Regions from separate parts of the Novosphingobium sp. fls2-241-R2A-195 genome, predicted to be linked through region 1. Evidence: predicted binding sites of a transcription regulator. Region 1 holds the regulator's gene; each other region holds the start of a gene.

Region 1 (7,897 bases):
GCGAACAGCCTGGTTTGCCAGCATTGCCGCTACCGGATCGGTCGTGGGAGACGTGAAGGTCGTCCGGGAATTCAGCGCAGGCGCATGGGCACTATCGGATATACGTCAGACGCTAACGGATCATATTCGCGTTCGCATCGGGGAAGAGCGCGCAGGTATTGCCGCGGCATTCGTCACCGGTGATCGCGGAAATATTTCGGAGGCCGATGATCAGGCCATGCGCGATTCGGGGCTGGCACATCTGTTGTCGATAAGTGGGCTTCATGTCAGCGCGATGGTGGGGGCAGTGTACCTCGTGGCCATCCGATTACTGGCGCTTTCCTCATGGATGGCGCTTCGGGTGAGGTTGCCGGTAATCGCGGCCGGCGCAGGAGCCCTCGCCGGTGTAGCTTACACCCTTTTGTCCGGTTCTGAAGTCCCTACAGTCAGATCATGCATCGGGGCATTGCTGGTGCTGTTCGCGCTCGCCCTTGGGCGTGAGCCCTTGTCCTTGCGCATGCTGGCGGTTGCAGCGTTCTGCGTTCTTCTGCTGTAGCCCGAGGCAGTAATGGGGCCCAGTTTTCAGTTGAGCTTCGGAGCGGTTCTGGCGCTTATCGCAGTCAGCACATCGGAACCGGTGCGCCATTTCCTTGGGCCGCGTGACGAAGGGATGATCGCAAGAGCAATGCGCCATATCGCTCTATTGCTTTTGACCGGCGCGGTAATCGATCTGGCACTCATGCCTATCGGCCTGTACCATTTCCACCGCGCTGGCGTATATGGAGCGCTGGCCAATGTGCTCGCGATCCCGTGGTCGACTTTCATCGTCATGCCGTTGCTGGCTAGTGCATTGATCCTCGACATCGCCGGGCTGGGAGGGCCTTTCTGGTGGCTGGCGGGCGTTTCGGTGGATGTGCTTGTCGGACTGGCACATTGGTTCGCTTCAAGACCGGGGGCGGTCAACCTGCTTCCGGGTACCGACGCCTGGGCATTCATGCTTTTTGTGTCGGGCGGGCTTTGGCTCGGTCTATGGACCGGCCGCATCCGCTGGGCGGGATTTCCCATTGCCGCGATCGGTGTGCTTTTGCTCGCGATGGCCCCGCCTGCAGATATATTGGTATCGGGCGACGGTCGCCATGTCGGCCTTGTCGAAAACGGCGGAAATCAGTTGTTCTTACTCAGGGACAGCAAAGGAGGCTATGCCCGGGACAATCTGATGGAGTTCGCGGGGATAGAAGCGGAACCCGCCACGCTTGATAAGTGGCCAGGCGCAAGGTGCAACCCGGACTTCTGTAAGGTGCCGATTGAGCGATCGGGGAAAGTCTGGCACCTGCTGATGTCGCGTGGACGCGATTCCGTCGCGGAACGTTCGCTTGTTGCAGCATGTGAGCACAGCGACATCGTCATATCAGATCGCTGGTTACCACGTAGCTGCCGCCCGCGCTGGTACAAGGCCGATCGTGGATCTTTGGCTCATACGGGAGGATTGGCCGTTTATCTGGGCAAGGGGCGCATCGATACTGTGGCTCAGACGCAGGGCTCACACGGCTGGTGGCATTCCTCACCATTTCATGTCCGTGAGAATGGACCTTCAACCACCAACTAGCGAACTAAGCGTGGTTCTTCCGGCGCGTGAGGACTTTCATAGTCCAATCCGAAGCCGGATTTTGCCTAATATACCGGATTTGACCTAATATGATTGCCGCAATGCGTATCGCAAGAAACTCCGGCACGGATCAAAACCGTCCGGAGTAAGTCGCGCTACTTGCCACAACGATGGTGCATCGGACTGGAAAAGTTTTAATTATACCGACGAAGCAGGCCAGCGAGCTTGCCCTGGACTTCCACTTCATCCGGGCCATATATCTGCGGTTCGTAAGCGGCGTTTGCAGGATCCAGGCGAACCATTCCAGCTTCACGTCGCAGGTATTTCAACGTGGCTTCTTCGCCACGGATGAGAGCCACCACGATCTCGCCATCCCGGGCAGCATTCGTGCGCTTAACGAGCGCGAAATCGCCATCCAGAATGCCCGCTTCGATCATGGAATCACCGGAGACCTCCAGCGCATAGTGTTCGCCCGAACCGAGCAGTGCAGCCGGGACAGGCAGGGTCGATTGGCCTTCCAGTGCCTCGATCGGAACGCCTGCCGCGATGCGGCCGTGCAGTGGAATCTCGATCACGTCATTCGCCGCTTCTACGGCGCGACGAGGTGCCTGAAGAGGGGGCACCCCATGGTTGCTATTGGCAGCGGATGGACGTGGCGCCTTGCTGCCCGTATCGTCCGGTTGACGCAAGACTTCCAAAGCGCGCGCCCGGTTGGGAAGGCGGCGAATGAAGCCTCGCTCCTCCAGCGCCGAAATCAGTCGGTGAACACCGGACTTCGACTTGAGATCAAGGGCTTCCTTCATCTCCTCAAAGCTAGGAGAGATGCCGCTTTCTTCAAGCCGTGCCTGGATGAACCGGAGCAATTCGTGCTGCTTGCGAGTCAACATGGTCGCTGCCTTTTCGTGACCTTCGAACCAGGCAAGTCCTGATCCCGCTTGTTCTCGTAGTGAACAATGGGGGAACAATCAAGCAACCAATTGAACTCAATTCAAGCAATGCCGTCATTCTGGAGCAGGAAAATCCGAACTTCGTCTCCTGCAGCCGCCGGCGCGGCCATTGCCGCGCGATCTACCAGCACATTGCTTGCGGCCAGAGAGGACAGGGCGCCGCTGTCCTGCAATGCATTGACGGTCACGCTTTCGCCATCCCACCAACCGCGAAGAAACTCACGGCGGCGACCGTTGGCGCGCAGCGGCATACTTAGTCTGGCGGCCAGGCGCATCGGCAATGGCCTCGCGGCACCCTGCATCGCTCGCAGGAGAGGAAGCAGAAAATGGTAGGCCGTAACGTAGCTGGAGACCGGATTTCCGGGTAGTCCCAGTATGATCTGTCGCCGTCCCGTCAGTTCGCGCGTGGCGACGAGGATGGGTTTGCCGGGCTTGATCGCCACGCGCCAGAAATCGATGCTCGCGCCCCAGCGTTCGAGGGCCGGGCGGATGAGGTCGTGATCGCCGACAGAAGCGCCGCCGCTGGTCACGATGAGATCGACATCGTCGGATGCCTCGAAAGCGCGCGTGATCGTGTCGATATCATCACGTACAGGCCCGATCCGCCTCGCATGGACATCCATCGCTGAAGCCATAGCCGCCAGCATGACGCCGTTGCTTGCGGGAATCTGATGGGGGGCGCAGCATTCCGGGTTTTCAGCGAGTTCATCGCCGCTGTCGATCACGGCCAGCCGCGGTGTGCGATGGACAGGCAGGTGCGTATGGCCCGAAGCGATTGCCAACGCCATTTGCGCCGGAGTGATGCGCGCGCCCGGCAGCATGATTTCCGTCCCCGTGACGAAATCCATTCCGCGATGTCTGATATGCTTGTGCGCGGGATCGGGTGCTTCACCCGACAACGTCAGGATTTCGGCATCTCTAGCAAGGTCTTCCTGGAGAATGACTGCCGCCGCATCGACCGGCAATATTGCTCCCGTTGAAATGCGTACGGCTTCGCCCGTGGAGAGGGGGCCGACGTGGGGATGCCCGGCGGCGCTTTCTCCGATCACTCGCCAGGGGCCCTGCAAGTCCCCGGCCGTCACTGCATAGCCATCCATCGCAGATAGGTTGGCCGGTGGCTGCGTGCGTCGGGCATATAGCGGTTCTGCGAGATACCGGTTGTATGCGCCTTCGATATCGACTCGCTCTATCGGAAGGGGTGTGGCCAACGCCAGCAATCGAGCCTGTGCCTCCTCGAGCGAGAGCGGCGCCGATTTGTTCATTCGGCCCACCCATCCAGTTTCCAGTGGCCCGACTTGCCGCCGATCTTTTCTACAAGGCGAATGTCACTGATGACCATGCTCTTGTCGAGCGCCTTGGCCATGTCGTAGATTGTCACAAGTGCGATGGAAGTCGCTGTTATTGCTTCGATTTCAACGCCGGTTTTTCCCGTCAAGGATGCTCGGGCAATTACCTTTATCGCGTTGTCTTCGAACGAGAACTCCAGATTTACGGCATCCAGCGCGAGAGGATGACACATCGGAATGAGTTCTGCCGTGCGCTTCGCCGCCATTATGCCAGCGATCCGCGCAGTACCTAGAACGTCACCCTTGGGCGCATTTCCAGCGCGAACGGCGGCGAGGGCGTCATCGCTCATCGAAATCCGACCGGAAGCTATGGCAGTGCGCTGTGTCTCGGCCTTGGCGCCAACGTCGACCATGCGGGCGTTGCCGTTGGCATCGATATGCGTGAGGGACTTGTTCATCGCAACCCCATGGGCATTACGTTCCGGTGAGAAGGGCGCGCGTCGCCGCTTCTATATCATTTTTGCGCATCAGGCTTTCGCCCACCAGGAAGGTGCGGGCACCGCAAGATGACAGGCGCTCCAGGTCGGCGTGGACGTTTATCCCGCTTTCGCTGACCAGCAAGGTGCCTTCGGGCGCCTGCGGGGCCAGTCGCTCGGTGGTCGCGATGTCGGTAGCGAAGCGTCGCAGATCACGATTGTTCACACCGATAAGACGTGATTTCAAAAGGCTTGCGCGTTCCATCTCATGTTCGTTGTGAACTTCGATCAGGCAGTCGAGACCGCGCTCGATAGCCGCGGATTCGATTTCCGCCATCAACACGTCGTCCAGCGCAGCGACGATGATGAGGATGGCATCCGCACCGATCGCGCGCGCTTCCGCAACCTGCCATGGATCGACCATGAAGTCCTTGCGGATGATCGGAAGGTTACAAGCGGCACGGGCCTCGACGAGGAAATCCTCATGTCCCTGAAAATAGGGCGCGTCGGTCAGCACGGACAAGCATGCGGCACCGCCTCTCTCGTAGGCCGCCGCATGTTCTGCGGGGCGAAAATCGCTTCTGATCAGTCCCTTGGAGGGTGAAGCTTTTTTGATTTCCGCGATGAGCGCATAGCCCGTTTCCGCCTTGGCGCGTAACGCGGCTTCAAAACCGCGAGGATGCGTCTGCGCGGCGGCGCGCGCATCGAGGTCCGCTATGGTAGCGAGAGCCTTGCGGGCGGCGACTTCCTTGCGCTTGGTGTCGCAGATTTCAATGAGCTTGTCGGACATCAGTTCCTCGTCACGCGCGGGTTGCCGCGATCCAGCAGTCGAGCAGAGCCTTGGCCAAGCCCTTGTCGATCGTTTCTGCCGCTTCTTCGACGCCCTCGGCCCAGCTATCGACTTCGCCTGCCACGAGAAGGGCACCTGCGGCGTTGAGTAGAACAGCGTCGCGGTAGGCGCCGGGCGCGCCCATCAGCAGATCGTTGAGCGCGCGGGCATTGTAGGCTGGGTCACCGCCGCGAATGGCGTCGACCGAAGCCAGCGGGAGGCCGGCATCCTGGGGGGCGACGCGCCGCATGGACAGTTCATGGCCGCGAATCTCGGCGACTTCGTTGCCGCCTGCGAGGCTCAGTTCATCGAGGCCCTCGTCGCCGGAAATGACCATCGAGTGCTCGGTTCCGAGGCGCAGCAGGGCGTCGGCGTAGATCGGCACGTAGGCCGGGCGTGCGATGCCGACGAGCTGGCGCGAGACTTGCGCCGGGTTTGCCAGCGGCCCCATCAGGTTGAAGATCGTGCGGCGGCCTAGCGACTTGCGCAGCGGCATCAGCCGACCCATCGTCGGGTGGTGGCGCGCGGCGAACAGGAAGCCGATGCCGATTTCGGCGAGCGTGGATTCTGCAGTCTCGACGGCGCGGTCGAGGTTCAACCCCATCGCTTCGAGGGTATCGGCGGCGCCCGCTTTGGAACTGGCAGCGCGGTTACCATGCTTGGCGACGGGGACGCCCGCAGCCGCGACCACCAGAGAAACGGCGGTCGAGACGTTGAGGGTGTGGAAGCCGTCGCCGCCGGTGCCGCAGACGTCGATGGCGCCTGCGGGCGCCTTCACCGGGATCATCCGCTCACGCATGGCGCGGGCCGCGCCCGCGATTTCGCTGGCGGTCTCGCCGCGATCCGACAAGGCGACGAGGAACTCGGCGATTTCGGATTCGGGCATTTCGCCGTCGAGGATTGCGGCGAAGGCTGCTTGGGCCTCGTCCTCGGCGATCGGGTGGAGAGGGTCGGGAAGGGTCATGCGCTCAGCCGTTCCGGCAGTTTGGCCTCGATACCGCAAGTGCGCAGGAAGTTCGCGAGCATGGCATGGCCGTGCTGGGTGGCGATGCTTTCCGGATGGAACTGGACGCCGTGGATCGGCAGGCTCGCATGGCGGAAGCCCATGACATGGCCGTCGTCCGAGCGGGCGTTCACCACCAGCGTCTCGGGAATGTCCTCGACGATCAGCGAGTGATAGCGCGTCGCAGTGAAGGGCGAGGGCAGCCCGGCGAAGACTCCGGTGCCGTCATGCGTGACCGGCGAGGTCTTGCCGTGCATCAGGCCACCGCGCACGACCTTGCCGCCGAAATACTGGCCGATCGACTGATGGCCGAGGCACACGCCGAGGAGCGGCATCTCCGCATCCGCCGCCGCGCCGACGAGGTCGAGGCTGATGCCAGCCTCGTTGGGGGTGCAGGGGCCGGGCGATATCAGGAAGCCCTTCGCGCCGCTCGAAATGGCCTGGCCTGCGCTGAGCGCGTCGTTGCGCACGACCTCCACTTCGGCGCCCAGTTCCATCACGTAATGGACCAGGTTCCAGGTGAAGCTGTCGTAATTGTCGATGACGAGGATCATGACTTCGCCTTTGCGCTTTTCTCGACGACGATCAAGGGGCCGAGCGGAGGGCCGCCGTCGACGCGGCCATGTTCGGGGTCCCATAGCGAGGATACGCTGCCGTCGAGGAACAGCGCATTGTCGCATTTCAGGGCGTCGCGGAAAAAGCGCGCGAGCTTGCCGAAGGATACCGGCTCGTCGGAAATGACGAAATGGGCGCGGCCCTTGTCATCGATGCCGACGCCGTTGCGCAGCTTCAGCGACTTGCCGTCATCGTCGATCTTCGGGTGCAGCTTGCCGGAGATGACCAGCATCGGGCCGGACTGGGTGCCGAAATCGGGACGGTCGGTGACGGACTTTGCGAAGTCGTCGTTGGCGCGGACATGCCAGTTGCCTGCCGCGTCGCCGTAGAAGACGCCGTTGGGGCTGAGGTGAAAGTTGCCCCAGCCTTCGTTGGTATTGAGGGCATGCTGCTTCTCGCCGTTCTCGACGTAGTAGCCGATCGGCTTGCCATCGGCGTCGAACATGCCGCCGTTCATCGCGAATGCAACTTCGTGGCTGCGCGCCGGGCGGTCCACCGCGAGTTGCGAGAGGCTGCGATACGGCGCGCCGCCCTTGGGGCCGAGGACGGTGTGAATGGTGTGACGACCCGGCACGGCGGTACAGTGCGTGAAGCTGGCGCCCTCGAAGCTCGCGCCCTGGCATGGCGGAGGAGGCGGGGCCGATGGCTTGGCTGCGGGTTCGTCGGCGGAGCAGGCGGCGAGGATCGCCAGCGGCAAAACTGCGGCCATCCTCCAGCTTTTTGACCCGTCATTCCCGCGAAGGCGGGAACCCATCTGATGGTCGTGCGGTACGATGGTACAGGAGTTGGGTCCCCGCCTTCGCGGAGATGACCAGGTCTTGTATAACTCGAAAAGGGCGCGATCAGGCGGGAGATGTCCGATCGGCGCCTTCCCGGATGTCACTGCCCGAACCCAGGTTCCCCGGCGACGCGGATCGCTTCGCGCGCGGCGGCGAAGAGGGCGCCGCTCTTGGCTTCGCATTCGCGCTGTTCGTAGGCCGGGTCGCTGTCCGCCACGATGCCCGCGCCCGCCTGCACGTGCAGGACGCCGTCTTTGAGCAACCCGGTGCGCAGGACGATGCAGCTGTCCACCGAGCCGTCCGGCGCGAAGTAGCCGACGCCGCCCGCGTAAGGGCCGCGCGTCTCGGGCTCCAGTTCGGCGATGACCTCGCAGGCA
Region 2 (7,897 bases), on a different contig from region 1:
GTCGATCAGCAGGTCGGCAACCGCCGCGCCAAGGGCATCAGGGTCCCCGAACGGCACCAGTATGCCCGAGCCGTTGGTCAGCAATTCCTCCGCGTGCCAGTAGGGCGTGGACACAACGGGCCGCCCCATGCCGTGCGAATAGGCCAACGTACCTGAGGTCATTTGCGATTTTACCAAGTAGGGGGTCACATAGACGTCGCACATCGCGATGTGCTCAAGCAGTTCGGGGCGGTCCACGAAGCGGTTGAGGAACAGCACATGGCCGTCGAGATTCAGTTCGTGAACCCTTGAGATAAGGCTGTCGCGATAGGTTTCACCCGTTTCGCGCAGCAGCACGGGGTGGGTAGCCCCCATCACTACATAGATCGTATCAGGCGCTTGCTCGAGCACGACAGGCATCGCCTCGATCATCGTTTCGATGCCCTTGTTGGGGCTGATCAGGCCGAACGTGAGGATGACGCGGCGACCGGCGAAGCCCAGGCGCTCTTTTGCGCCTTGCGGGATGACCAGCGGAACGTCCGGGATGCCATGCGGAATGACGAGAATCTTTTCGGGATCGGCACCATAGCAGTCGATCAGAACCCTGCGCCCTTTCTGCGCCATGACCACCACACGCGCCGAAGCAGCGAGGATCGTGTCAATTACCGCGCGTTGCGCGCTGGTGGGGCTGTCCAATACGGTGTGCAGAGTCGTGAACAGCGGTACGCGAAGCGCGGCGATCAGGCCAAGCACCAGTTCTCCCGCCTCACCGCCGAAAATTCCGAACTCATGCTGGAGGCATGCGACGTCGAAGTTCTGACCGTTTATGAAGTCTGCCGCTGCAAGATAGCCTCCGGCATCTTCCTCGGCGATCGACCATCGGACGTGAGTTGGGAATGCATAATGACCGCCGGGGTCGCACATGGCGATGATTGCGGTCTGAGCCACATCGCCAAGGCCGCGGACAGCCAGTTCAAGGTCGGTGGTAAATGTGGCGATACCGCAGCGACGCGGCAGGGCATTACCGATAAAGGCAATCCGCAATCCGGGAAGGGAAAGATTGTCTCAGAGCTTCCCTTTCTGTTTACGCGTTACAGAAAGGACTGGTGAGGCATCTGCCGAAGGCAGCCCGACCGGCGGCTTGGGCTTGGACGCCTTCGGTTTGCGGACTTCGCGGTTACTGCGCTTTTGCGATTTTGTCATTTCAGGCCGCTCCCTGCATGGAACCTGGCTCGGATGGCGCGACAAGCGGACGGGTGACCTCACTCGGGTAGAGCGCCATTCCACGCGATACGGCAAAAAAGGGGCGATGAGGGTAAGGGATTGACGCGAAGCTGGCTTTGGAAGCCACGAATTGCCCTTCGCAAGTCGCAATCTCACGAGCGTCCGTAGCGCGAGTGAAACGCATCATGGCAAGCTGTTCATCTTTGAATATCTGATTGATGCACATGATGTGCGCTCCTGCATCAAGCGGGGGCACATTGTATCCCTCAGCCGTGAGTGGCTCGGATGCGAAGTCTCACGATATGGCGTTCATAGCATGGATCGCCGATTACCTTGCATACATTCGCTGGAACAAGAAAGCTAAGCCGCACGACGATCTATGAAGAACCTCATCATGCTATCCGCTTTTTATAAAATTGGCACTATAGTGAGGATTAATATTTTATCTTCCAGGTTAGTCGGGTGCGCAGACCGATAGCACCACGCTTCGCACCCAAGTTTCGACAGCGGGCGGAAAGGAGGCGCCCATCGACAAGCTTTTTGGCCGCTTGCGGAGCGGGTTCACCAGTAAGCTTCGCTGTCTGGCTGAAGCCCAAAGACGACCAGTCGCCTTTCATGTGACGGTTGGAGAAGCGACGGATCAAGGTCTATGATGCGCTGATCACCTGCCCGAACAGCAGCCAAAGGCGCTTCTCGCCGACAAAGGCTACGATGCCGATGCAATCCGCGCAGACCTGATGAGCCGTAGCATCCAGGCCGTCATCGCGGGCCGATCAAGCCGCCGCGGTAAGATTGAACATGACCGTACACTCTACAAGAAACGCAGCTGCATCGAGCACATGTTTGGCGGTTGAAAATCAAACGGGCCATCGCCACCCGCTATGATCAGCTTGCAACCAGCTTCATGAGCATGGTCCATATCGCCACCGTCGGATACCGGCTCAATTCGTCCGCCCCGACTAAAACATCATCCGCACGCCGAACGCGGCGGATACGCCCGATACGTCATCACCTGAAGCACGCGCGAGCCGGGCGGTGCCAGCGAGCTTGCGCTCCCAATGCACACCAACGTAAGGCGCAAACGAACGATTCCGCTCATAACGCAGGCGCGCTCCGAGTTCGAAGCGCTCGAAGCCGGATCCCACGTTCAGCGCGGACACGTCCTGAAACGCGAAATCGACTTCGGCTTCCGGCTCGACCACCAGCGACTGGGTGATGCGCTGCTGGTAGCCCGCCTTGCCACGTACATGGACCTCTCCCTTCTCCGACACGAGCAACTGGCCTGTCACGTCGAACCAGTAGGGCGCCAGCCCCTCGATGCCGACCAGCGCGTAAGTGCGCTGCGGATCCGGCCGAAAATCGTGGCGCACGCCCAGTTGCAGGTTGAACCAGGGGTCGAGCGCGTGACGCCAATAAGCGGCCAACTCGATGCGTTCGGCCCGCTTGCCCAAGCTGCCCTCGCCTTCGCTGGCGAGGACCATGCGGTCGATGTCGCCGCCATACCATGCCTGCCCTTCCCAGCCGAAACCATCCTTGCCATTTGCGGCGCGATATTCCAGCCGGTCGACCTGCAGCGCAAACGTGGAGAAAGTCATCTCCCGGACCATCGCCTTGCGCGAGGCGGCCATGCGATCGGGCGCGAAGAAGAGATCGGCGGGATGGTCTGCCGGCACCGGCGGCGCGGGCGCATCGCCCGGCTGATCGGCCACGGTCGCACCGGGAATGGAGTGTGCGGAATGGTCTATCGCCGGAGCTGCATCCTGCGACATATCCATGCCGGACATGTCATGGTTCATGCCCGAATGATCCATATGAGAGTGGTCCATGCCTGCATGATCCTGTGCCCACGACGGGACAGGCACAGCGATCATCAGCAGGGCCGGGATCGACTGCAGAGAGACAAGGTGCAGCGCCATCAGCCCTGTCTCTCCGCCTGCTCGCGTCGCACGGTGACCACGCGCATCATCCCCGCATGCATGTGCAGCAGCATGTGGCAATGAAATGCCCAGTCTCCCTCGCCGTCCGCCGTCAGATCGAACGCGACCTTGCCGCCGGGCAGAACGTTGACGGTGTGCTTGCGTACGCGGTGGCCGGGTTCACCCTGCACCAGTTCGAAGAAATGCCCGTGCAGATGGATCGGGTGCGGCATCATCGTGTCGTTGATCAGGGTGACGCGGACCCGCTCGCCGAGCCGAAACGGAATCGGCGCCGGGTTCTCAGACATCGCCACGCCGTCCATCGACCACATGTAGCGTTCCATGTTGGCGGTAAGGTGGACCTCCACCTCGCGCGTCGGCACGCGTGGATCGGGGTTGGGATCGCGCGAGCGCAAGTCCGCATAAGTGAGCACCCGGTGGTCGGCGTCCTCCAGCCCGGTCGGGCGATCGGCGAGCCGGTCCACCGGCATTGGCGCCAACGTGGCGACACCCGGCCCCATCTTCACCGAGGGCGCAACCGATGCATCGCGCATCTTCATGGAATGCCCGCCCATGTCGGCATTGGCGGGCTTAGACAGGTCGATCTCGCCGGCCTCGCCCATGTCCATGCCGGACATGTCCATACCCATGTCACGCATGGTCAGGAGCGGACGCTTGCGGATCTGAGGAAATGCGGCGACAAGGCCCATGCGCTGCGCCAGCGTCGCGCGGACCTGCCCCGAACGGTCGAGCGCCTCTGCGATGACGGCATAGCTTTCCGCCTCGCCCGGTGTAACGACGAAGTCGTAAGTCTCGGCAATCGCGATCTGCACTTCGTCGGTCTCGACCGGCTGCACCGGGTTGCCGTCCGCCGCCACCACGGTCAGCGGCAGGCCGGGAATGCGGAAATTGAAGTTGGTCATCGACGAGGCGTTGATCACGCGGAGCCGCACCCTCTCACCGGTTGCGAACAGGCCGGTCCAGTTCTCCGCCGTGCCATGGCCATTGATCAGGAAGCTGTAAGTCGAACCCGTTACGTCCGAGATATCGGTCGCATCCATTCGCATCTGCCCCCAGGCGAGGCGATCCGGCAGCGACTGGTCCCCGTTCGCCTTCGCCCCCGCCATCAGTCCTGCCAGCGTCTGCTTCTGGCGATTGAAATAGCCGCTCATCATCTTGAGCCGACGCATCTGTTCGTGGGGGTGGAGCGGGCTCCAATCGCTCAGGACCAGCACGTGTTCGCGCTCGCCGGCAAGCGGGTCTTCTCCAGCGGGGTCGATGACGATCGGGCCGAACAGCCCCTCGGCTTCCTGCATGCCCGAGTGCGAATGATACCAGAAGGTTCCCGAATGGGTCAGCGGAAACTCGTAGCTGAAAGTCTCGCCCGGATCGATGCCGGGGAAACTGATCCCCGGCACGCCGTCCATCTGGAACGGCACCAGCAGCCCGTGCCAGTGGATGGAACTCTGTTCGCGCAGCCTATTGGTGACAGCGATCCGCACCGTCTGTCCTTCGCGCAGGCGAAGCAAGGGCGCGGGCAGCGTGCCGTTGACCGTCACCGCATGGCCGGTACGCCCCCCGGTAGCGAAGTGGCTCTGCCCGATCTGCAGCGCGATGGTGTCACCCGACAACACCCCCGAACCGGCGCTGGCATGAGCGATCCCCCCGGTTCCGCTGCGCGCCCATGCGGGAAACAGCCCTGCCATTCCGACGCTGCCAGCCAAAGCCCCCCCCATCGCCAGGAATTTACGGCGGGGGACGGCGCTTCGGGCGCAAGTTTCGAAGATCGACATGCCCTCTTATACGCGCCGCGCTCGCTTATCCCTCGACCAGATGAGACAATTTTGACGTGCATGTAAATGCGCGTTCCACGGCCTTGTGGTGGATGTCGATCCACGCGGACTACATGCGCCCCCTCCACCTGTCGCGCTTTCCCCAGCAAAACGCAGGAGCCAGAAACTGACGTCTCCCCAGAATGCTTCACTCCGGAAATGAAAGGCCGCGGCGACCGGATACCGATCGCCGCGACCGCTGCCGTTTGACAGGGGGTTAGCATTGCTGACCCGTCGGCAGCACCATCAGTCTCGTTCGTCGGCGCAAGCACACCAATCCGGATTAAACGGACATGCGGACTCACCATCGACGAGCTTGCAAAGAACTGGATAGGAACATACAAGGAACAAATGTCTCGTACCTCCATCATGGATCGTCTCGAAATCCTTGCCGACGCCGCCAAGTACGATGCCTCATGCGCGTCCTCCGGGACCACGAAACGTCACAGCCGCGATGGACGAGGCATCGGTTCGACCGAGGGGATGGGAATTTGCCACGCTTATGCGCCCGACGGACGGTGCATCTCCCTGCTCAAGCTTCTGCTGACCAACCAGTGCATTTTTGATTGCCATTACTGCATAAACCGCAAGAGCTCCAACGTACGCCGTGCGCGGTTCTCGCCGCAGGAAGTGGTCGATCTGACGCTTTCTTTCTATCGGCGGAACTATATCGAGGGCCTGTTCCTCAGTTCAGGTATCGTGAAGTCGTCCACGCATACGATGGAACAACTTATAGAGGTTGCGCGCATCTTGCGCGAAGAGCACGATTTTCGTGGCTATATCCACCTCAAGACTATCCCGGAAGCTGACCCCGAACTCGTGGCGCAGGCAGGGTTATGGGCGGATCGCGTATCGATCAACGTCGAATTGCCGACAGACGCCGGGCTTTCCCGGCTGGCTCCCGACAAGAACAGCAAGACGATCGAAGGCGCCATGGGCAGGCTTTCAAGCGCCATCACCGAGGCACACGACGCCCGCTCTCGCTTTCGCAAGGCACCTATCTTCGCGCCGGCGGGGCAATCCACCCAGATGATCATCGGCGCGGACGGTGCAAGCGACGCGCAGATCGTCGGCAAGGCCAGCACGCTTTATGACCGCTTTTCTCTCAAGCGTGTCTACTATTCCGCCTTCAGTCCAATTCCCGAGGCCAGCGCCGTGCTGCCGCTCAAGCGCCCCCCGCTAATGCGAGAGCATCGGCTCTATCAATCGGACTGGCTAATGCGCTTCTATGGGTTCGCTCCACAGGAAGTACAGCAAGCGACGGAAGACGACGGTATGCTTCCGCTCGACATCGATCCCAAGCTGGCCTGGGCACTCAAGTTCCGCGACCGGTTTCCGGTCGATCTCAATCGTGCCCCGCGTGAGGCGATGCTGAGGGTGCCGGGGCTTGGCGTAAAGGCAGTCGACGCCATATTGGTCGCGCGGCGGCATCGGTCGATCCGGCTGGACGATCTTGCGCGGCTCAGTGCTTCGGTGAAGAAGCTGCGCCCGTTCATCGTCACGGACGACTGGCGCCCTACTCTGCTCCTCGACCGCGCCGATCTACGCGCCCGTCTCGCGCCACAGGCCCGGCAGATGGAACTTTTCGCGTGATCGAGGCGGCTATGGTGCAGCCCGACGATTTCGAGGCATGGCGCGATGAAGCGCGGCGACTGGTGGCACGCGGAGTCTCGCCTGACGCGACCGCCTGGGGAGAACCGGATGGGCCGGCGGATCTCTTCGCCACGGCCGTCCTACCTAACCTGCCGTCCGATCCCTTGCCCCAAGTCCGCGCCAGCCGGGCCTTTCTCGACCTCGCCCGGTGCGTCATCCTGCACCGCGATCCGACCCGGCTGAGCCTGCTCTATCGCGTGTTGTGGAGACTGCAGAAGCACCCCCGACTGATCGAGGATTCGGCCGATCGCGACGTCGCGCCGCTGGAAGGCATGGCGAAGCAGGTGCGCCGCGACATTCACAAGATGCGCGCCTTCGTCCGCTTCCGCTCCACGCCCGATCAGGACGGCATCGAACGATTTGTCGCCTGGTTCGAGCCCGAGCATCGGATCGAGCGTGCCAATGCCGACTTCTTCGTCAATCGCTTCGCCAGCCAGCGCTGGTCGATTCTGACGCCGCGCATTTCACTGCACTGGGACGGCGAACAACTTCTGGAAGGCCCGGCCGCGTCGCGCGGGGACGCCCCGGCAGAAGATGCGACCGAGGAACTCTGGCTCGGCTATTACCGCTCGATCTTCAACCCGGCGCGACTCAAGGTGGGCATGATGCTCAAGGAGATGCCCCGGCGTTACTGGAAGAACCTGCCTGAGGCGCGCCAGATTCCCGATCTCATCGCCGGGGCACACAAGCGCGAGGCTGCCATGATCGCCACCGGCGCCGACTTGTTCGAAAGAGAAGCCAAACCCGCCAGCCTACAGGCGATCGCAGGAGGAATTGCGCAGTGCCGCCGCTGTGCGATCGGCTGCAACGGCACTCGGGCGGTCATGGGCGAAGGCCCCCCGAATTCGGACCTCATGATAGTCGGTGAACAGCCCGGCGATACCGAAGAGCGAGAGCACAGGCCTTTCATCGGACCGGCCGGACAATTGCTCGATCAGATACTTGGCGAGGCCGGGGTGAACCGCGCCGGAGCCTACGTCACGAACGCGGTCAAACACTTCAAGTTCACGCCTCGCGGCAAGCGGCGTCTCCATCAGCCCCCGACTGCCGGGGAGATCGACATCTGTCGCTGGTGGCTGGACGGAGAGCGTGCCTTGGTAAAGCCAAAGGTCGTTTTGGCTCTCGGCGCGAGCAGTGCACGGGGGTTGCTGGGACGCACGCCGGCGATCGGACGGGAGCGCGGCCAGGCCATCCGCCTTTCCGATGGCACGCTGATCTGGCTTACCGCGCATCCAAGCTATTTGCTTCGCTTAGATGGCGATGCACGGACACGCGAACATGCGCGCTTCGCAC
Region 3 (7,897 bases), on a different contig from region 1:
GGGGCGGGATCCAGATCTTGGTGATGTTAGCAACGAACAGGTTCACGAAGCCGTAGGCCTTCGCGGCCAGCGTGCGCGCCAGTCTGTTGCGCCGCTGCAGAGCCCATCGACCGAAACGATAGACGCACAGCGAGATGAACGCCCCGTTCGTGACCGAACTGCCATGCCGCCGATAATCGTCGCGCATCGTCCGCCAGGCTGAAGGGCGCTGCACCCGCTGGCCATGTCCGGCAGCGTCAGACGAGATCGAGTGTTCGATCGATTTCGTCGATATCCGCGTGAAAAACATCGTCGCCTCCCGTAGCCACAACCATCGAATAGTCCTGCCCCTGCCGATCCGTGAGCAGCTTGAGCGCCACCACCGCTCGCGCCGGAGGCTGAATCACCAGCGCCCGGGCCTTTGCCGGCATCATCACCAGACCATGAACGAGATGACTGCCCTCGACCCCGGCGACCACTTCCGCGCCGGCACATGAGTCAAGGATCTCGTCGAGGCTCGCCCCTGAAGGATCGAGCACACGGAAGCCGTGCCGTGTCGCCAGATGCTCAGCGACCTGCCGCTCGTTGTCGAGCACGCGCCGCGCACCGGTCATGCCGCGAAGAAGGAAGACGCCGCGATGGCTGCAGGGTTCAGGGCCAACCAGTCGGCGGCGCAGATCGGTCGCGCGCTCACGCTTGTTGTCGTTGTTCGGCAGGTCGTCGAAGAGGATAAGTTCGTCGAACACCGTCGCCTGCGCGCGCGTGACCGCCATGCCCAGCCTTCGCTCGTAGTCGGGTTGGTGTCCTTTTGCTGGCGAGGTGGTCGTCGGTACGCCGGCACTTTCGGCCAGACGATACGTCAGGCAATCGTCGCTGAGCCAGTTGCCAAACCAGCGATTGCCGGTCCAGCTTTCGTAGAAAGCCGCGCGCCCGGTCGCGTGACCTACCATGCCCACGGGCCGCCGTCCCGCGCGGGGCCGCAAGTGCCGCGTTGCGGTTCCCGCGTAGAGCACGCCGTCCAGCAGCGATGCATCTCGAAAGGCATAGCCCATGGTCGGCCGCTGCGGAACATCGAAGCCGCCGTGAAAATCGCGCACCACTTCGGCCACGGTGGCGAATTCCGCTCCCCGGATGCGCTCGATCTGATTGGCCAGCATCAATGCCGGCCTCACGTGTACCGTACCGCCGGGCGCGATCTGCCACCGCTCGCTTGCGTGCGACACGACGTCGTCGGGCCTGTGCCCCAGAAGGCGCGACAACCCCTGAAGGGCTGGAAGGATGGAGGGGCGCATATCGACCGACCCTCCGCCGTCAACACGAACCTGCGCAAAGTACACGGCTCGCAATACTGAAACGACAGAAACAGATCACGGGCAAGTCCTGTGCGGTATTTGTGAAATTCACACAGAAATACTTCCACAGCACCGGCAACCTGCGTATCCGAACCCGGCGGAACAGAGTATCCCTTAGGCAAAGCCCCAAGTGGATTCGACCAGCCGCACCTGCGGAACGCGAATGCGCCTTCTACCGCCCCTTCCAGACCGGCGTGCGCTTCTCGGCAAAGGCCAGGGCGCCTTCTCTCGCGTCTTCCGACGTGAAGACATGCGCCACGTGCGCGTTCTGATATTCGTTGATCTGGTCGATCGGCCAGAGCCACGAGTCGCGCGTGATCCCCTTGGATGCCGCCACTGCCAGGGGTCCGTTGGCCGCGATCCGCTGAGCCAGTTCTCTCGCGGCGTCGATTGCAGGGCCATCGATAATGCGATTGATCAGGCCGAGTTCCAATGCCCTGTCAGCGTTGATCGGATCGCCGGTCAGCGCCAGTTCCATCGCCAGGGCGCGGGGCAACAGGCGAGGAAGTTGCACCAGGCCGCCTCCCGCCGCGACCAGCCCGCGCTTGACCTCAGGAATGCCGAAGCGTGCATTTTTGTTCGCGACGATGAGATCGCATGCAAGTGCGAGTTCGAAGCCGCCAGCCAGCGCCGGCCCATCGACCGCCGCGATGATCGGCTTGCCTGGCGTCCACGTGCAGATGCCGCCGAAGCCGCCGCGCTCGTCCACCGGCAGTTCGCCGTTCAGGAAACCCTTGAGGTCCATGCCTGCGCAGAAGCTGCCGCCCGCGCCCGTCAGGATCGCGCAGCGCAGGTGATCCGCCGATTCGAGCCGATCCATCGCCGCCGCGATTCCCGCCGCCGCCAACTTGGTCATCGCATTGCGCTGCTCGGGCCGGTTGATGGTGACCTCCAGCACGCCATCGCGTTCGGCCAGCAACACTTCCTCGCTCATCCTGCCCTCCTCTCCTGCACTTAGTGACAGGCACGGGGTCGAACCCCGGCCTGCAAAGCCGCTGTCGGTGCTGTCACACCCCAGTCTCGGCCTTGCCATGGGGCGCAGCCGTGCCTAGAGACTGCCGCAATTCTCACCCCAGGGGAGTCCCTTTAGAATGGCAAAGATCAAGGTTGTGAACCCCGTCGTCGAAATGGACGGCGATGAAATGACCCGCATCATCTGGCAGTGGATCCGCGAGCGTCTGATCCTCCCCTACCTCGACATCGACCTCAAGTACTACGACCTCTCGGTCGAGAAGCGCGACGAGACCGGTGACCAGATCACCATCGACGCCGCCAACGCGACCAAGGAATTCGGCGTCGCCGTCAAGTGCGCCACCATCACCCCCGACGAAGCCCGCGTCGAGGAATTCAGCCTCAAGAAGATGTGGAAGTCGCCCAACGGCACCATCCGCAACATCCTCGGCGGCGTCGTCTTCCGCGAGCCCATCGTGATCTCGAACGTGCCCCGCCTGGTTCCGGGCTGGACCGACCCGATCGTCGTCGGCCGTCACGCCTTCGGTGACCAGTACAAGGCCACCGACACCCTGATCCCCGGCGCCGGCAAGCTGCGCCTGGTGTGGGACGGCGAAAACGGCGACAAGATCGACCTCGACGTGTTCGACTTCCCGGCTCCGGGCGTCGCCATGGCGATGTACAACCTCGACGAATCGATCCGCGACTTCGCGCGCGCCTCGTTCAACTACGGCCTCAACCTCGGCTGGCCGGTGTACCTGTCGACCAAGAACACGATCCTCAAGGCCTATGACGGCCGCTTCAAGGATCTGTTCCAGGAAGTGTTCGACAAGGAAGGCTTCGCCGAGAAGTTCGCCGCCGCCGGCATCATCTACGAGCACCGCCTGATCGACGACATGGTCGCCTCGGCGCTCAAGTGGTCGGGCAAGTTCGTCTGGGCGTGCAAGAACTACGACGGCGACGTGCAGTCGGACACCGTCGCGCAGGGCTTCGGCTCGCTGGGCCTGATGACCTCGGTTCTGCTCTCGCCCGACGGCAAGACCGTCGAGGCCGAAGCGGCCCACGGCACCGTGACCCGTCACTACCGCCAGCACCAGCAGGGCAAGGCGACCTCGACCAACCCGATCGCGTCGATCTTCGCCTGGACCCGCGGCCTTGCCTATCGCGGCAAGTTCGACGGTACGCCGGACGTCGTGAAGTTCGCCGAGACCGTCGAGCGCATCTGCATCGAGACCGTCGAGAGCGGCAAGATGACCAAGGACCTCGCGCTGCTGATCGGTCCGGACCAGAGCTGGATGACCACGGAGCAGTTCTTCGAGGCTATCGTCGAGAACCTCGAGACCGAAATGGCCACCTGGGCCTGATCCTTCGGTCGGTTGAATGTAAAAGGCCCGCCCCTTCACAAGAGGGGGCGGGCCTTTTTCTATTCCTCCCCTTTTGGGGAGGGAGACCATACGAAGCATGGTGGAGGGGCACCCCCGTGCGAGGCGCTCCCCACCGATCTCGCGCAAACCGCCTGTGTCCCTCCACCACCCTTGCGGGTGGTCCCCCTCCCCGTACCGGGGAGGATTTTACTCCACCGCCCAGGGCTCCTCGCCCTCCAGCTTGGTGCGGTGCATCATGCGCCCGCAGTTCGGATCGTAGGCCTCGGCGCGGTGCATGGTGCCGGTGTTGTCCCAGATCACCAGGTCGCCCACCGACCATTCGTGACTATAAGTGAACTCCGACCCCGTCGCCCATTCGCGCAAACCGTGGATGATCCGCGCGCTCTCCAGGTGGTCGACGCCCTGCACGTGATGGCAGGTGCAACCTAGCACCAGCGACTTGCGCCCCGACGCGTGCTTCCACACCAGCGGCAGCACCTTCTCGCCGATCCCCTGCATGATCTTGAGCTTGGCGAGGCTCGGCTCCGGCTCGTAGTAGAACAGCGAGGCCCAGGGTCCATGGAGCACGCGCAAATCGTCGTAATATGCCTTGTCCTCGTCGGACAGCGCGTCATAGGCGGCATAGGTATTCGAGAACCCGGTGTTGCCCGTGCCCTTCGGGCTCGGCACCTTGCACGAGAGCAGCGAGGCCAGGATCGGCACTTCGTTGCGGGTCCCGTCGATGTGCCAGTAGAGCGAACCCTTGAGGTATTCCGCGCTGGCCGGGTTTTCCTTCACGTCGAGCGTAATCTTGCTCGGCCCGCCGTCCGGCCCCTCGGGCGCGTATTCGCCGAGCGTCTTGGTGAAGGCGATCTGCTCCGCGTCATCGAAATTGATCTTCGGAAAGACCAGGATGCCGCGCGCCTCAAGCTCTTCGCGCAGTTGCGCGGCGAGTTCGCCGGAAAGCAGTTCTTCCTTCGAATTGAGAATGCGGCTGCCGATCTTCGGCTTGATGTGCTCAGCCTTCAACTGAGCAGTGGTGGTGGCGACCGTCATGGCCTTGTCTCCCAGGAATGCCGTATGAGAACGCTGTTACCACGTTCTTCGCCCAGCATCCGAGAGAATCAAGCCGAGTTGCACACACCACCCCCTGCGGCACCCCAATCAGCGCCCGCGCGGTATGTGTCGGCATCGTGTCTCAGGCGGCCAGCTTGTCCAGCCAACCTTCTACGATACGGATCGCCTGGGCATGACCGGTCTTCACCCCCAGCCCCTGCTCCATCACCACCGCCCGTCCGATCCCGGCAAGAACGACGCTGAACCCCGCCGCATCGAAGCCATCGAGCCGGTCCAACCTGTCGCCGAGTAGGTGCTGCAGGATCGTGACCTGCCGCGCGCGCATTTCCTCGCTGTGCTGCGCCATGTAGTCACGCACCGCGGGACGATGGTTGGCGAGCGCCATGAACTCCAGCGCCATCGCCACCCGGCTGGTATCGATGAAGAATCCCCACAGCGCACGCAGCGGGTCGTCGGAAGCCAGCGCCTCCTCGATCATGCGGTCGCTCTGCGCCGCCCCTTGCCGCGAAACCTCCACCAGCAGGTCGTCGGTGGTAGGGAAATAGTAGTGCACCAGCGAGGGCTTGAGCCCTGCCCGGGCCGCCACGCGCCGCGTGCTGACGGCGGCATAGCCTTCGTCCCGGATCAACTGGTTGGTGGCCTCGACGATGACCGCCCGTGTCGCGGACGTCTCGGCTCCGACCCTGCGCGCTGCGCCTGCCATTAAATTCCCCTTTCACGCCCGCCTAAGGGTGCAGCGCAGCAAGATCAACCTGCGCTGGGACACGTAACGACAGATTGACTTTTGTTCCTATTTTGTTCACTCCACTACCATGGAAGCGATCAAGGGCAGAGGAGCGATTAGTGGCGCGGCGAGCGCGCGCTTCAACCTGCCTGCACGCGAAGCGGACGGTGACTGGCTCGACGTGGCAGAAACGGTCGACGGCCCTGTCCGCCACCCAGCGACCACCGTTACGGAGGAGCACCCGCGCTCGATCCTCTCTTTCAACAAGTCGCCCGATGTGCCGTTCGACCGTTCGATCAACGCTTACAGGGGGTGCGAGCATGGCTGCATCTACTGCTTCGCGCGGCCCACGCATGCTTATCACGATCTCTCGCCCGGCCTCGATTTCGAAACGAAACTGTTCGCTAAACCGACCGCTGCGAAGCTCCTGCGCGAAACGCTGGCAAAGCCCGGCTACAAGCCCGCGCCGATCGCGATGGGCACCAATACAGACCCCTACCAGCCGATCGAGACCCGCTATCACATCACGCGCGAGGTGCTGGAACTGTGCCTCGATGTGCGCCATCCAGTGACGATCACCACCAAGTCCGACCGCGTGCTGCGCGACCTCGACCTGCTGGAACGGCTTGCGGCGCACAATCTCGTGCATGTGGGAATATCGGTGACCAGCCTCGACCCGGTGCTGTCGCAGAAGCTTGAACCGCGTGCAGCCTCACCCGCCAAACGCATGGCAGCGCTCGGTCGACTGGTAGCGGCGGGCGTGCCGGCACATGTCTCGATCGCCCCGGTCATCCCGTCGATTAACGACAGTTTCATGGAAGCGATACTGGAGGATGCCGCCACGCGCGGTGTCCGGTCGGCCTCATGGATCGTGATCCGCCTGCCGCACGAAGTCGCTCCCTTGTTCCGTGAATGGCTCGACGCGCATTTTCCGCAGCGCGCCGGCAAGGTGATAGCGACGATCCGCTCGATCCGGGGCGGACGGGACAACGATCCGAATTTCGTTACCCGCATGAGGCCCGAGGGCGTCTGGGCCGACCTGTTCCGCCGCCGCTTCCGCGTGGCCGCCACGCGACTGGGCATCACAGGGCCGCATGTCGCACTGGATTGCACACGGTTCCGTCGCCCCTCTCTGGATGGGCAACTCTCGCTTTTGTAAGCAAGCACGATGGCGCTCTGGTGATTACGCAATCTCCGGCCCGGCCTGTCCTGCGCCATGGCCCATCCGATCCTTGTCGAACGCCGCGATGCGGGGGAGACGGTCGACAATGCCGATGGGCCTCAGGCTCACCAAATAAACGCCGAACCGCAATCTCGATGCCCGGTCACTGTCGGGTGTGGTGGGAGGCAAGATCGGCAGCAGGTCATGATGCTGATGCCCAAGGATTTCTCGGAAGGCGTCGCCGCTGTCGACGGGAAACGCCCACCGCAGTATCCCGACCGCTGAAGACGTCCCGACAACTTGTCGGGCAACCTCCCCAAAAATTACGCGTTCCTCCTGCCAGCAACCAAAAGGACAGGAGTCCACCATGGCAGAAGAAACCGTTACCACCGAACACCCGGCAAACGCGGCGCCGGGTCAGACCACCATCATACGCGAAACACGCTCGACGGGCGGCGGCACCGGGATCGTGATGGCCCTCGTGCTGCTCGTCGCGATCGTCGGCGGCATCTACCTGTTCAGCCAGAACAGCGAGACCGCCAAGGACAACGCCATCGCCGAAGCTGCCAACGACGTCGGCAATGCCGCCACCAAGGTCGGCGATGCTGCCCAGGACGCGGTCAAGACTGACAAGTAATCAGGCAGTATCCGGCGCGAAGGCAGCCCCGCGCCGGGGGCTGCCGCCACGCATCAGGCGGCCATGGCAACCCGCTCAGGTCCGCGCTTGGCCGTCAGCGAGACGTTCGTTATCCCCTGCACACTCTGAAGGTGCTCGGCGAATTCGCCGTCGAGCGCGAAGTCACGGCCGAGCCGCACTTTCTGCGTGCGCCCGTCTCCGAGGTGGAGCGTTGCGATCACCTCCCCCGCCCCGCGCGCACCGGGACGCATCAGCAGCGCCAGCTCCTGCACCGCCTCGACCCGATCGATGTCGAGCTTGAGCACCATGCGGGCGTCGGCCTTCACTTCGTTCAGAGGCCTACCGCCACGTACGGTGACGCGCGGGGGTTCGTCCGGACTGGGCGAATCAAGTTCGACATTGAGGAGGATGCAGGCACCTTCCTTGGCCCATTTCACGAAGTTCTCGACCAGGCTCTCCTCGAAACACGAAGCCGAGAAATTGCCTGACGAATCCGAGAAGTCGGCCATCACGAAGTCCTTGCCCTTGCGGGTCTTGCGCTTCTGGACGCCCTCCACCATCGCCGCCATCACCGCGCCGGTGCGGCCTCCTCCGCCGCCGGCCATGAGGCTGGAGTACGTCCGCGCACCGTTGGCAGAGGCGACCGCGCGA

Evidence for each region. The regulator LexA, encoded in region 1, represses DNA repair genes until DNA is damaged. The targets are predictions, from matches to a motif close to GTTCCNCNCTTGTTCT.
Region 2: QRN25_RS05355 (putative DNA modification/repair radical SAM protein) is a predicted target of LexA. The motif match lies at 5,274-5,289, and genes of this name have one in related genera.
Region 3: QRN25_RS16730 (PA0069 family radical SAM protein) is a predicted target of LexA. The motif match lies at 5,510-5,525, and genes of this name have one in related genera.

What each region holds. Positions count from the first base shown of each region.
Region 1 is NZ_JARVRY010000016.1:66,458-74,354, forward strand. It holds partial or broken gene QRN25_RS13125 (ComEC/Rec2 family competence protein) at 1-1,585, shown strand, start outside; gene lexA (transcriptional repressor LexA) at 1,780-2,472, opposite strand; gene QRN25_RS13135 (molybdopterin molybdotransferase MoeA) at 2,574-3,794, opposite strand; gene moaC (cyclic pyranopterin monophosphate synthase MoaC) at 3,791-4,276, opposite strand; gene trpC (indole-3-glycerol phosphate synthase TrpC) at 4,293-5,084, opposite strand; gene trpD (anthranilate phosphoribosyltransferase) at 5,095-6,087, opposite strand; gene QRN25_RS13155 (anthranilate synthase component II) at 6,084-6,680, opposite strand; gene QRN25_RS13160 (phosphodiester glycosidase family protein) at 6,677-7,450, opposite strand; gene QRN25_RS13165 (anthranilate synthase component I family protein) at 7,621-7,897, opposite strand, start outside.
Region 2 is NZ_JARVRY010000006.1:3,877-11,773, forward strand. It holds gene QRN25_RS05340 (glycosyltransferase family 4 protein) at 1-1,023, opposite strand, end outside; gene QRN25_RS05345 (copper resistance protein B) at 2,163-3,119, opposite strand; gene QRN25_RS05350 (copper resistance system multicopper oxidase) at 3,119-4,912, opposite strand; gene QRN25_RS05355 (putative DNA modification/repair radical SAM protein) at 5,321-6,544, shown strand; gene QRN25_RS05360 (UdgX family uracil-DNA binding protein) at 6,556-7,897, shown strand, end outside.
Region 3 is NZ_JARVRY010000022.1:129,902-137,798, reverse strand. It holds gene QRN25_RS16760 (serine O-acetyltransferase) at 1-187, opposite strand, end outside; gene QRN25_RS16755 (glycosyltransferase 61 family protein) at 237-1,136, opposite strand; gene QRN25_RS16750 (crotonase/enoyl-CoA hydratase family protein) at 1,504-2,265, opposite strand; gene QRN25_RS16745 (NADP-dependent isocitrate dehydrogenase) at 2,423-3,646, shown strand; gene QRN25_RS16740 (TauD/TfdA dioxygenase family protein) at 3,854-4,702, opposite strand; gene QRN25_RS16735 (TetR/AcrR family transcriptional regulator) at 4,845-5,426, opposite strand; gene QRN25_RS16730 (PA0069 family radical SAM protein) at 5,536-6,606, shown strand; gene QRN25_RS16725 (hypothetical protein) at 6,977-7,246, shown strand; gene dnaE (DNA polymerase III subunit alpha) at 7,300-7,897, opposite strand, start outside.